DNA from 3 places in the Ferrimonas sp. SCSIO 43195 genome. Region 2 is predicted to be linked to each of the others. Evidence: predicted binding sites of a transcription regulator. Region 2 holds the regulator's gene; each other region holds the start of a gene.
What was found. Region 2 encodes LexA, which represses DNA repair genes until DNA is damaged. Its sites were predicted from a motif close to TACTGTATNNNNATACAGTA; they were not measured.
Positions count from the first base shown of each region.

Region 1: the regulator LexA is predicted to act here: its motif matches at 2,343-2,362, upstream of J8Z22_RS16680 (DNA topoisomerase III).
Region 3: the regulator LexA is predicted to act here: its motif matches at 1,495-1,514, upstream of recA (recombinase RecA).

Region 1 is NZ_CP072679.1:3,606,473-3,610,900, forward strand. It holds gene J8Z22_RS16675 (YjjI family glycine radical enzyme) at 1-228, opposite strand, end outside; gene J8Z22_RS16680 (DNA topoisomerase III) at 367-2,331, opposite strand; gene J8Z22_RS16685 (hypothetical protein) at 2,485-4,428, opposite strand, start outside.
Region 2 is NZ_CP072679.1:187,222-191,649, reverse strand. It holds partial or broken gene coxB (cytochrome c oxidase subunit II) at 1-578, opposite strand, end outside; gene J8Z22_RS00880 (SulA-like leucine-rich domain-containing protein) at 999-1,448, opposite strand; gene lexA (transcriptional repressor LexA) at 1,448-2,068, opposite strand; gene plsB (glycerol-3-phosphate 1-O-acyltransferase PlsB) at 2,297-4,428, shown strand, end outside.
Region 3 is NZ_CP072679.1:1,083,778-1,088,205, forward strand. It holds gene mutS (DNA mismatch repair protein MutS) at 1-1,373, opposite strand, end outside; gene recA (recombinase RecA) at 1,570-2,616, shown strand; gene J8Z22_RS05195 (regulatory protein RecX) at 2,656-3,072, shown strand; gene alaS (alanine--tRNA ligase) at 3,213-4,428, shown strand, end outside.

The DNA.
Region 1 (4,428 bases), 1.4 Mb from region 2:
CATGGCGTAATCTGGCAGGACGTAGCGAGGCTTATAAGGGGCGCTGCTTTCAAACATGTCGTGAAACACCCCCTGCTCCAGTCCTTGCTGAATCTCGGTCGAAAACGCCGGTTCCGGCAGCATCGACTCCGCCAGCTGAGACAGGGCCAATTGCTTCTGGCTCTGAGTCAGATTGGATTGACGAATAAGGGAGAGGGCTTGCTGCTGAAACTGTTGGAGTTGCACCATGATTGGACCACTGCTTGTTGATTGTGACAGGACGGAGCTTTCGGTAGCGCCCGGACGACGATACCGACGTTCTCTAGCAGCATTCTGACCCTTTTCCAATGCGATTAGGAGTGCTCAGCTCACAAAGCCGGCACCGGACTAGGCCTTTCTTTTGCTGGCTGGCGAACGGCCCGAGGCCTTGCTTCGCCCACCCCGGCCCGCGGGAGATTTCCGCTTGCGTCGGGGTTTAGGCGCCTGCACGCCCCTTAACGACTCCGGCACATGCTGGCGCGCCTGCTCGACCAGGCGCTGCAGCTGTTGCTGCAACGGGTTCATAAAGCCCTGATAGCTTTGCTGACGCTCCCGTATCGCTTCCAGAGCCGCTTCCCATTGCGCGGTCATGTCCGGTGTGGTTGCCAGTTCAGGTAAACTGTCGATCAGGGCGCGACCGGCATCGGAGGCCTGAATCTGCTTACCTTGACGGATCAGAAACCCGCGCCGGAACAACAGCTCAATAATGCCTGCCCGGGTGGCTTCGGTACCCAAACCGTCGGTCTCCTTCAAGATGGCCTTGATGTTCGGGTCGGCCACATGGCGGGCGATGTTGGTCATGGCCGCCAGCAGGGTAGCATCGGTGAAGTGCTTGGGGGCTTGAGTATGCTTCTCCACCACCTCCCCCTGCCGGCAGTGCAGCGACTGGCCCTGCTGCAGCACCGGCAACGATGCAGCCTGGTGTTCCTCTTCGGTCTCCGCCTTGCCTTCTTTGGCCGGAAACAGCGCCTTCCAGCCGGCCTCTACCGGCACCTTAGCGGCGGCCGTAAACACCCCGGTGCCGATGGTCACCGTTACCTTGGTCTCATCGAAGCGGTAATCCGGGTAAAACTGCAGCAGGTACTGGCGAGCAATCTGCTGGTAGATCTTCGCTTCGTCGGCACTGATGCGGGCACTGCCCTGCTTGCCGGTGGGAATAATGGCATGGTGGGCGTCGACCTTAGCATCGTTCCAGGCCCGGCTTTTGCGGTTCAAATCGGCGCCGGTCACCGCCTCCGCCAGTTCGTCACAGTGATGGGCCACCGCCTGACACACCTTGGGGGCATCCCGGTGTTGCTGTTTAGGCAGGTAGCGACTGTCGGACCTGGGGTAGGTAATGAGTTGATGGCGTTCATACAGGCTCTGACACAGATCCAGCACCTTTTGGGCGCTGAAGCCAAACCGCTTAGCGGCATCGATCTGCAGTGCCGACAGGTTATAGGGCAAGGGAGCCGACTGAGATTTGCGCTTCTTCTCCGCCTTGGTCACCACCGCCGGCTGATCGGTAATGCGTTCGGCCACATTCTCCGCCAACCGCTTCGACAGCACCCGCCCCTCTTCATCCTGATAGGGCTGACAGGCCTCACTGGGTTGCCATTTGGCGGTAAACGGCTGTTGCTCCTCGGTCACCAGCTTTGCCAGCACGTCGTAAAAAGGGCGCAATACGAAATCGGCAATCGCCTTATCCCGGCGAACGACCAGCCCCAGCAGCGGCGTTTGCACCCGCCCCACCGACAACACGCCCTGATAGTGGACCTTTCGCCCCTGCAGGGTATAGGCCCGGGTCATGTTGATGCCGTACAGCCAATCGGCTCGCGACCTCGCCAGTGCCGATACCGACAGGGGCACAAACTCACGGTTTGGGCGCAACTGCCCCAGCGCCCGGGTCACCGCCGCCGGCGTTAAATCGCTGACCAGCAGGCGCTGAACCTGCTGCTGCTTGGTGCGACTGACCTTGCAGTGATGAATCACCTCATCCACCAGCAACTGCCCTTCTCGGTCCGGGTCACCGGCATGAATGAGCTGCTGCGCCTGCTTCATCAACTTACGCAACACCGTCAACTGTTTTTGGCACCCCTTGCGGGTTTTCAGCTGCCACTCCTCCGGCACAATCGGCAGATGCTGCTCCTGCCAGGATTGCCAGTGCGCCTGGTAATCACCGGGCTCAGCTTGCTCAAGCAAGTGGCCAACGCACCAACTGACGCAATCGCCATTACCCAGCTCGATGTAGCCTTCATGGTTTTTGTGCGGTTTGGGCAGCACCGCCGCAATGGCGCGCCCCAGGCTGGGTTTTTCGGCAATGTAGAGTTTCATGGCGACACAGTAACTGTATGAATGAACAGTAGTGTAGCGAAAGGAGGAGGAAGTGTGAACCGACATTGCCTTTCTGTAGCTTCATTACGAGTCCGCAAAATAGAAAAGGCCACCTTTACAGGTGGCCTTGATGCGATTGCTGTCGCTTAACTCTTATTCATTGGGGTGGCAGGTCTGGCAACTGGCCGGCTCCGGAAAGCTGCTGTGCAGACCGAAGTACTCTGCCGGTTTCTTGTTGTAGCCAAACGACTTATGTTCTGCAATGGCTTCGTTCCAGCCCTGTTCAGGTACCTGGTCACCGCTGTAGACGTCTCCATGGCGAGTGATGGTCTTGGCATGACAGAAACCGCAAGTGGTGACCTCTCCATGGCCCTTGGGCGCCCCATTACTGCCATGACACTCAGCACACTCAAATGGCGCTTTATCATCCACCACATGGCCCTTATTGGTGTCACTGTCGTGACAGGTGGCGCAGTTGGGTTGCTTCCAACCGAAGTGGCTTTCGGTTAATGGCGCCTTGGCCTTACTGATGTCAAACGGCTGGAAATCCAGTTCCGGTGGCAGCGGGCTGGCCAATTCATTGCCCTTGATGTCTTCGCCCTTGGTGATCAGTTGATCCAAAAACTCGTCGGTGGCGTTGAAGCTAGCCCGGGAAAAGCTCACGTACTCAGGGCTGACGATAACCACCATGTCACTCAGGGCGTGAACGTCGTTGCCACCAAACACATAGTGGAAATAGGAGCGCTTTTTGCCATTCTCATCTCTGCCAAAGGGGGCCACTGGCACCTTGTCACCGAGGTAAGGGGGCTTCCAGCCAGGTTGACCCAACTCGGTTTCACGCCAGCTGCCGCCGGTACATTCTGTGGTCGGCATGGTCCAGTATTCACTGCCAGTAAATTCAACGTTACACATGATGTCCTTATACAGCACCCCGGTCATACCAGAGTCGTTAGCACGTTCAAGCTCGCCGTTGTGGAATACAAAGCCAGAGGTGCCGGACGCCGCATGCTCGACACTGAACACATGACCTTCGTCATCGACGCCATCAATCTTCATCCAGTTCATTACATAGGAGTTACTGGTTACGCCGGTACTCAGATCCGGCCACCAGTTAAAGTGTACATCCACCTCGGGGCGGCTTTCCGCCAGAGACAGCATCACATCCATCACGGTATAGACACCAGGTTTGAGCACGTCGGTACGCATGTTGTGAGGCGTCACCTCTACGTCGTAGAAAATGGCGTCCTTGTCCCAGTCCCACTCGATGATCACCTCAGGAATAATGACCTTGCCACCATTCTGTTTAAGGCGTTGCTGCTCCTTACGGTAAATCTCCTTGCGTAGCTCTATTTCCTCCTTACAAGCAGGAATAAAGAAGGCTTTGCCATTATTATTAATCGGTTTTCTATCTATCTGCTTGTAGTCTTCTTCGGTATGAAAGACGTTGACGCCGTTTTGAGGCCAAGGCGCCACTGCGTACTGGAACTTCCAGCCACCGGGCTCGGTACAAGGCCCGTAAGGAGCGGTCAGAGGGGTGGTGGGGTGATTGGTCAGTTTGTCCACCTGTTCACCACTAAAGCCAGTGACGCCATTGATGGACTCGATCCAATAGGTATCCAACTCCTCGTCGTAGAAGTACTCCACATCCAGGTCGTATTTCTTAGCGGCGAACAGCAACAGATCCAGTACCGAGCCTTGTCCGTCCTGGAACCATTCAGGACGAATGCTGGTCCACTCCTCGGAAGTAAGGTCGATCTCCACATCTTTGAGAATGTAGTCGTACTCAAACATGTAGGTGGTGGTGTACATCAGCGAGATGTCACGATCGGAAAATCCCGCCGCCGGTGGGGTGCCGTCATTGCAGAAGCGCTTCTTCTGCGGATTGAATTCACAATCATAGATGGGATGACCCCATTTGGGGTTCTGGCGAATAATGTCGCTGGCGATGGACAGAGTGACGGTTCTGGGCAAAGTCACCTCAGGATCAATGCGTCCAAACACATTGTCCGCAGGCTGACTCTCTCCCGGCTCATCAATCGGTGGCTGAACCACCGGATCATCATCGGAATCCCCACAGCCGGGCAGGGTTAAGCAGGC
Region 2 (4,428 bases):
TTGATGAACCCCGGGTTGGCGTCCTTTTTCACCGCAAAGGCCGGCACCCACCAGGAGTGGATGACGTCGTCAGAGGTCATCAGGAAACGGACTTTGCGGTTGACGGGAATCACCAACGGCTTATCCACCTCCAGCAGGTAGTTTTCGCCTTTGGCTTCGGCGTCATTGATTTGGCTTTGAGGGGTGGACATCAGGCTGAAAAACTCCACACCCTGGTCGAAATACTTGTAATGCCACTTCCATTGGGAGCCGGTGATCTGAATGGTGAGGTCGGACTGACTGGGATCTTCCATCGCCACCAGAGTTTTGGTGGCAGGCACCGCCATGACGATCAAAATAATGAACGGAATCACCGTCCACAGAATTTCGATCTTGGTACTTTCATGAAAATTGGCGGGCACCGCGCCTTTGGACTTGCGGTGTGCAATCAGGGAGTAGAGCATCACTCCAAACACCACCGCCGCAATGGCACAGCAGATATAGAAAATGGTCATGTGCAGGCCATACACCTGCTCACTGATGGCGGTCACGCCCGGGGTCAGATTGTAATCCGACTCGGCGACCGCCCACACTGGCATCAAGGCGATGATGGCCAGTAAAGCAATCCTTCTCACATCAACTACTCCTCTGTGTATTGCATGACGCAATATCCAGAGAAGAGCAGCACAGTAATGCTCAGCCCTATGAAGCTCCCCTCCCCTTAATCGGTTTGGGCACACAGCCGACGCGGTTCCGCGTGACCGTTACTTCTGCCTCACACAGTTCTTCGACTGTGTCTTTTCTAACCTAATGACATATTTCGATTTGATCAAGATCAAGAATAGCACTCAATCCACGTATGCAAGGGCAAAAAAGAGGAAATCTCTTTAATTTATCGATTGGCAATAGAAAACACTAAGGGTATGAAAAGGTGTATTAAACAGCAGCAACTGAAGGCGAACAAGGTTCATTATTAAGGACAGGCCTGAATCCACGGCTCAAGCCAGCATTCCCCGAGGTTAGTGAATCCAGTTCGACACCAGTTGAGTGGTAATGCGGCTGGTTTGAGATTGAAACAGATAGCCGGAACATTCGGCACGGCGACTGGCCAGCTCCAACCGGCGCCAGTCGCGGGCGGCAATGGTAGGCAACCAGGCCACCACCGCGCTGCAGGTATGCCCGGACAGCGCCTGTTCGACGGCCCACTGGCCTTCGACGTCGTCCTGACAGCGAACGATCAGAATGCGGTCCATGGCCACTCCGGCATTTTGCAGAATCTGTTTCCAACCGAACCTTGGTGGGTTTACCAGCACCAACCAGCGCTGCTTCTGGCTCAACTCCGCCAGCTTCGGTGCCAATTCAGTCAGGGCCGCCGCGCCGCTGTCCAGTCGGGTCAATCTGGGGTTGGTGGACCAATTGCCCTGCCACAGGCCGGGATGACGAAACTGCGTTCCTTGCCGAGTCTTCATTATTGCAATCCTCCGTTTCGAATCACACCCACCGCCAGGCCTTCAATGCTCAGAGGCTCATGCTCCAGGTCCACCACAATGGGTTGGTATTCACTGTTTTCGGCGTGCAGGTACACCAGATTGTCTTTACGCTGAAACCGCTTCACGGTCACATCTTCGCCCACCCTGGCCACCACAATCTGACCGTTGTGAGCCTCCTGCTGACTGTGTACCGCCAACAGATCCCCATCCATAATGCCGATATCGACCATGGAGTCGCCCCGCACCCGCAACAGATAATCGGCATTGGGACGGAACATGCTGGGGTCCAACTGACAATGCTGTTCGATATGCTGCTGAGCCAGAATCGGCTCCCCCGCTGCCACCTGACCGATCAACGGCAACCCCAGTTGCTCCGGTTCCGGACCGGTATCCAACAGGCGAATGCCGCGCGAGGTGCCGGGGACTATCTCGATCACCTGCTTGCGCGCCAACGCCTTCAGATGCTCTTCGGCGGCATTGGCACTGCGAAACCCCAGACGTTTGGCGATCTCCGCACGAGTCGGCGGCATGCCGGTCTCCTGCATATGGTTGCGGATCAGTTCCAGCACCTGGGTCTGTCTCGGGGTTAACGGCTTCATATCTCTACCTGTTTATCTATACAGTACCACTGTGAGTATATACAGGTAGGCGATAAATTCAACAGTAATTTATTGAATTTGACTGGCCAAATCCCCACAGCCGGAACACCCGCTGACAATTGGCCGGTACAGCAGACTGCCGCCTGAGTCGCTTTCGGTGTAGAATCACAACCAGTTAACGAACAAAAAGCGAATAGAACGGTGACCCAAGAATTCTTATCGCCCTGGATGAAGGGCGCACGCTGGCTGCAAAAGCCGGTAGTGAACAGCCGGTTGGTGCCTGAAGACCCCATTGCCGAGCTGGACATCGATACCGACCGGCCCCTGGTGTACGTCATGAGCCACGAGTCGCATTCGGATCTGCTGGCATTGCATGAGGCCTGCCTCAACGCCAACCTGCCAAGCCCGTTGAAACCTCTGCAGATCAAAGGTCAGTCCGTCAGCCGTGTAGTCTGGCTCAACGGCGCCACCCCCCTGTTTGGTAAAGCGAAAAAGGCCGACTTCCTGGCACGGTTCGAGAAGCTGTTGTCGCTGCATCAACAACACGACGACCTGGACGTTCAAGTGGTGCCGGTGTCGCTGATGTGGGGCCGTGATCCGGGCAAAGAGGAAAGCGTTAGCGCCACCCTGCTCAACAAAGAGCAACCCACCTGGCTGCGCAAGTTTTTCATTCTGATGATGCTGGGACGGGATACCTTTATTCGCTTCTCCCGCCCGGTGTCGCTGCGCTATATGGCCGACAAACACGGCACCGACGACAGCATTGCCCAGAAACTGGCTCGGGTGGCGCGAGTCCATTTCGGTCGTCAACGCACCGTGGCCACCGGACCTCGACTGCCGGATCGCGATGCCCTGTTCCGTAGCCTGCTGGCCTCCAAGGGGCTGGATGAGGCGATTCGGGAAGAAGCCAAAAGCAAGAACATCAGTGAAGAGAAAGCCCGCGAACGCGCCCTGGAATACCTGGAGGAGATCGCCGCCGATTACTCCAGCAACCTGATCCGTATCGGTGAGCGGCTGTTGTCCTGGATCTGGAACAAAATCTACAATGGCATCAATGTCCGCGGCGCCGAACAGGTCCGCCAGCTGTCTCAGGACGGCCATGAGATTGTGTTTGTGCCCTGCCACCGCAGCCACATGGACTACCTGCTGCTGTCCTACATCATCTATCAACAGGGGATGGTGCCGCCGCACATCGCCGCCGGGGTCAACCTGAACTTCTGGCCCGCCGGTCCGATTTTCCGTCATGGCGGCGCCTTCTTCATTCGGCGCTCCTTCAAAGGCAACAAGCTGTACGCCGAGGTGTTCCGAGAATACCTGCATCAGCTGTTTGCCCGTGGCTACTCCATTGAGTACTTCTGCGAGGGCGGCCGCTCTCGCACCGGCCGGCTGTTACCGCCGAAGACCGGCATGATCGCCATGACCATTCAAACCGTCCTGCGCGGCATCGAACGGCCCGTCACCCTGGTGCCCATCTACCTGGGCTATGACCATGTGATGGAGGTAGCGACCTATCACAAGGAGCTGAAAGGAAAGAAGAAAGAGAAGGAGGGCATGCTGCAGGTATTGTCCGCCATCAAAAAACTGCGCAACTATGGCGAAGGCTATGTCAACTTTGGTCAGCCGATCACTGTCCATCAGTTCCTCAACGATAAAGTGCCGAACTGGCGCCAGGACACTCAGGCGGATCCGGATCAACGTCAGCCCTGGCTGACCCCGGTGGTCAACGAGCTGGCCGGCCAGTTGATGTGCAACATCAACGATGCCGCCGCCGTCAGCGCCGTGACCCTGACCGCCACCACGCTGCTGGCCACACCACAGCATGCCATGGCCCGAGCCACCCTGGAGAAGCAGCTGGATTTCTACCTGAAGTTGCTGCAGGCGGTACCCTACACCCCCTACACCACCCTGACCGACGGGGACGGCAAGTCGATCCTGAAAACCGTGCTGGATCTGGAGAAATTCCAGCTCAGCCAGGATGAGCTGGGTGAGATCGTCAGCATCGCCGACAACCAGGCGATCACCATGACTTACTACCGCAACAACATCCTGCATCTGATGATTCTGCCCAGCCTGATCGCTTCGCTGGCGCTGAAGTCCGATCACCTCAGCCGCAACCAGCTGATCGACCAGGCCAGCGAGCTCTACCCTCTGCTGCAGGCCGAGCTGTTTATGGGGCTGGATGGGGAGTTGGAAGAATACCTGCAGGCGGTGATCAACGAACTGATCAACAACGGCCACCTGGAAGAGCACGGTGATCACCTGCGAGTGGTCGAAAGCCACCGCAATGCCCTGATGCAACTCGGTGCCATCAGTCAGGAGACTCTGCAGCGCTACGCCATTCTGCTGTCCCGCCTGCAGGC
Region 3 (4,428 bases), 900 kb from region 2:
TTGTACCCCACCTTCAGGGTGGCGATACCGGTGTTGTCTCGTTCCCGCTGTTCCAGCTCGGCCAGGTAGTCGGTGGCACCCTGTGACAGATCCCGCCAGTAATCCAGATCGGCATCGTAGCCAGGGGCGATAACGCCGCCGTCCCGAATCAGGACCGGCGGGTTGTCGATGATGGCTCGCTCCAGCAGAGCCAGTTCGTCGGGAAACTCCCCCAACTGGGTGATCAATTGTCCCAGGCGAGGACTGTGGCTGTCCGCCAGGGTTGCTTTGAGTTCTGGCAAGTGAGTCAGGGCGTTGCGAAGCCGGGCAAAATCCCGTGGCCGGGCGCTGCGAAGCGCCAGCCGGGCCAGTACCCGTTCGATGTCACCGATGGCCTTCAACAGTTCAGACAGCTCCACAAACAGGCCGCTGTCCAGCAGCTCCTCCACCGCATCCAGCCTCAGGTTCAGCTGCTTGCGTTGCGTCAGTGGCTGATGCACCCAGCGTTGCAACTGTCGCGAGCCCATGGCGGTGGCGGTGCGATCCAGTACCGACGCCAGGGTGTTGTCGTGGCCACCGCTGAGGTTGTGAGTCAGCTCCAGATTTTTGCGGGTGGCGGCATCAAGAATGATGCAGTCACCGTTTTGCTGACGGCTGATGCTGCGGATATGAGGCAGGGCGGTGCGTTGAGTGTCCTTGACGTACTGCAGCAGGCAACCCGCCGCACACAACCCTTTGGCGGCGTTGTCGACGCCAAAGCCTGCCAGGTCGCGGGTGCCAAACTGGCTGGTGAGCTGCTTGCGGGCCGTGGCCAGGTCAAACTCCCACTCGGGTCGTCGCCGCAATCCCTGGCAGGACTCCAGCAGCGCCTTGCCGGGAAACGATTCGGAATACAGCAGCTCTGCCGGGCTGACTCGCTGCAGTTCGGCCAGTAGGGCATCGTCGTCCGCCAGTTCATTGAGGAAGAAGCGGCCCGAGGTCATGTCAAGAGTGGCAAAACCATACTGGCCCTGGTGTTCATAGACCGCGGCCACCAGGTTATCGCGTCGTTCAGTCAGCAGCGCTTCGTCGGTCACGGTGCCCGGGGTGACAATCCTCACCACCTTGCGTTCTACCGGCCCCTTACTGGTGGCGGGGTCGCCCACCTGTTCACAGATGGCAACCGATTCGCCCATCTGCACCAGCCTGGCCAGGTAGCCCTCTACCGCGTGGTAGGGAACCCCCGCCATGGGGATAGGATCACCGCCGCTTTTGCCTCGGGCAGTCAGGGTGATGTCCAGCAGCTGCGCGGTCCGTTTGGCGTCGTCGTAAAAGAGCTCATAAAAGTCGCCCATACGATAGAACAGAATAACGTCCTGATGCTCAGCTTTGAGGGTCAGGTATTGTTGCATCATGGGCGTGTGGTGCTGAAGGGCCGCGGACTGGGTGCTCACAAGGTTCCTGCTAGTCAAATTCAGTGAAGCGGCTATGATACCCGTTATTGAATTTCGCCTCTAGATGGCAAACAACTCTTGATACTGTATGACTATACAGTATACTGACCCCAACAAATGACAGAACGACCCATTGAATTTTAGAGTGGAGCTTGCAATGGACAACAACAAACAGCGCGCCCTGTCGGCCGCCCTGGGCCAGATTGAAAAGCAGTTTGGCAAAGGCTCAATCATGCGTCTCGGTGACGCCACCACCCTGGATATCGAGTCCATCTCCACCGGTTCACTGGGTCTGGATGTGGCGCTTGGCATCGGCGGTTTGCCGGCCGGCCGGGTTGTAGAAATCTACGGTCCTGAGTCTTCTGGTAAAACCACCATGACCCTGCAAGTTGTCGCCGAAGCGCAGAAAATGGGCAAGACCTGTGCCTTTGTGGACGCCGAGCACGCGCTGGATCCTATCTATGCGGAGAAGCTGGGTGTTAACGTCAAAGAGTTGTTGGTGTCTCAGCCGGACACCGGCGAGCAGGCGCTGGAGATCTGTGACATGCTGGTGCGCTCCGGTGCCGTCGATGTTGTGATTGTCGACTCCGTTGCCGCCCTGACACCAAAGGCGGAGATCGAAGGCGAGATGGGTGACTCCCACGTCGGCCTTCAGGCCCGTTTGATGTCTCAGGCCCTGCGAAAGCTGACGGCCAACATTAAGCGCTCCAACACCCTGTGCATCTTCATTAACCAGATTCGGATGAAGATCGGTGTGATGTTCGGCAGCCCCGAGACCACGACCGGTGGTAACGCCCTGAAATTCTACTCTTCCGTCCGTCTGGATATTCGCCGCACTGGTGCCATTAAAGATGGTGACGAAGTGGTGGGTAACGAAACCCGGGTTAAGGTCGTGAAGAACAAGGTGGCTCCACCGTTTAAACAGGCGGAGTTCCAGATCCTGTACGGTGAAGGCACTTCCAAAGAGGGCGAGCTGATCGATCTGGGCGTGAAGCACAAATTGGTCGAAAAGTCCGGCGCCTGGTACAGCTATAAAGGCGAGAAAATCGGTCAGGGTAAGGCCAACAGCATCCGTTTCCTCAAGGAAAACGTGGCCATTGCCGAAGAGATCGAGACTCAGTTGCGTGCCATGCTGCTGGTCAAAGCCGAACCCGCTAAAGATGAGTTTGAAGGCGCCGAAGCCGAGGCTCCGGCAGGAGAGTAAGCTCTGAGCGACAAAGAGACCAAACACGCGGCGCTGGGGTTGCTCAGCCGCCGCGATCACTCAAAAGCCGAGTTGGTGCAGAAGCTGCGTCAACGCGGCTTTTCTGTTTCAGAAGACGCACCATTGATGGAGCAGCTTCAGGATTGGGGCTACCTGGATGATACCCGTTTTGCCATGGGCTATGTGCGCAGTCGCTTTCACCGTGGTGTCGGCCCCAACCGCCTGCGCCAGGAGTTGAGAACCAAAGGCGTGTCCTCTTCCCTGATCGAAACCGCCCTGCAGCAACAGGAGCTGGACTGGTGGGCAGCCTGCCTCTCTGTGGCTGAGCGTCGTTATCAACGCAACGACATCGAGCAGTACGCTAGCCGCCAGAAAGCCTATCGTTTTTTGATGGGGCGAGGTTTTGAATCGGAGCAGATTCAGTTTGCCTTTGATGAATTGCGCCAGCACGGCTAATTTTTCGTAATTTCCCCTTCTTTACTGGTTTGCAGACCTTCCTTGCGGATATAATTGAGCGTTTGTATGGGCAGCGGCCTCACCCACAGTGGGTAGGTGGCTGTCGAACGTCACTCAATCAGTTTTTTCAGGATGACCGCATGCGTATGACCACTGCTGAAATTCGGGAAGCTTTCCTGGAATATTTCCGCACCCAGAACCACGAAGTATTGGAGTCCAGCTCCCTGGTTCCCCATAACGATCCGACATTGCTGTTTACCAATGCCGGTATGAACCAGTTCAAAGATGTGTTCCTGGGCGCCGAGCAGCGCAACTACACCCGAGCCACAACCTCGCAGCGCTGTGTGCGCGCCGGTGGTAAGCATAACGACCTGGAAAATGTGGGGTACACCGCCCGTCACCACACCTTCTTCGAAATGCTGGGTAACTTCAGCTTCGGCGATTATTTCAAAGTGGATGCCATTCATTTTGCCTGGAAGTTTTTGACCGAAGAGTTGAAGCTGCCAAAAGAGAAGCTGTGCGTCACCATCTACGAGTCCGACGATGAGGCCTACGACATCTGGCTGAATCAGATCGGCGTTGCGGCAGACAACATCATCCGCATCGGTGACAACAAAGGCGCACCTTACGCCTCCGACAACTTCTGGCAGATGGGTGATACCGGACCTTGTGGTCCTTGCACCGAGATCTTCTACGACCACGGCGACCACATCTGGGGCGGCCGTCCCGGCACGCCAGAAGAGGACGGCGACCGCTTCATTGAAATCTGGAACATCGTATTCATGCAGTACAACCGTCAGGCCGACGGAACCATGAATCCGCTGCCCAAGCCGTCGGTGGATACCGGCATGGGGCTTGAGCGCATCGCCGCCATCATGCAAGGCGTGCATTCCAACTACGAAATCGATCTGTTTCAGAGCCTGATTAAGCAATCGGCGCAACTGCTGAACGTATCGGATCTGGAAAACAACTCACTGCGGGTGATCGCCGACCACATCCGCTCCTGTGCGTTCCTGCTGGCCGATGGCGTTATGCCCTCCAACGAAGGTCGTGGTTATGTACTTCGCCGCATTATCCGCCGCGCCGTCCGTCATGGCCACAAGTTGGGGGCCAGGGCTCCTTTCTTCCACCGTCTGGCACCGAAACTGGCTGAGTTGATGGGCGCGGCCTACAACGAGCTGAACACCCAGATGCCGGTGATCACCAAGGTACTGAAGACCGAAGAGGAACAGTTCCTGCGCACGGTTGATCGTGGTCTGGCACTGTTGGAAGAGGTACTGACGGATCTCGATGGTGACACCATTCCAGGTGCCAAGGTATTTGAACTCTATGACACTTACGGCTTCCCGGCTGATC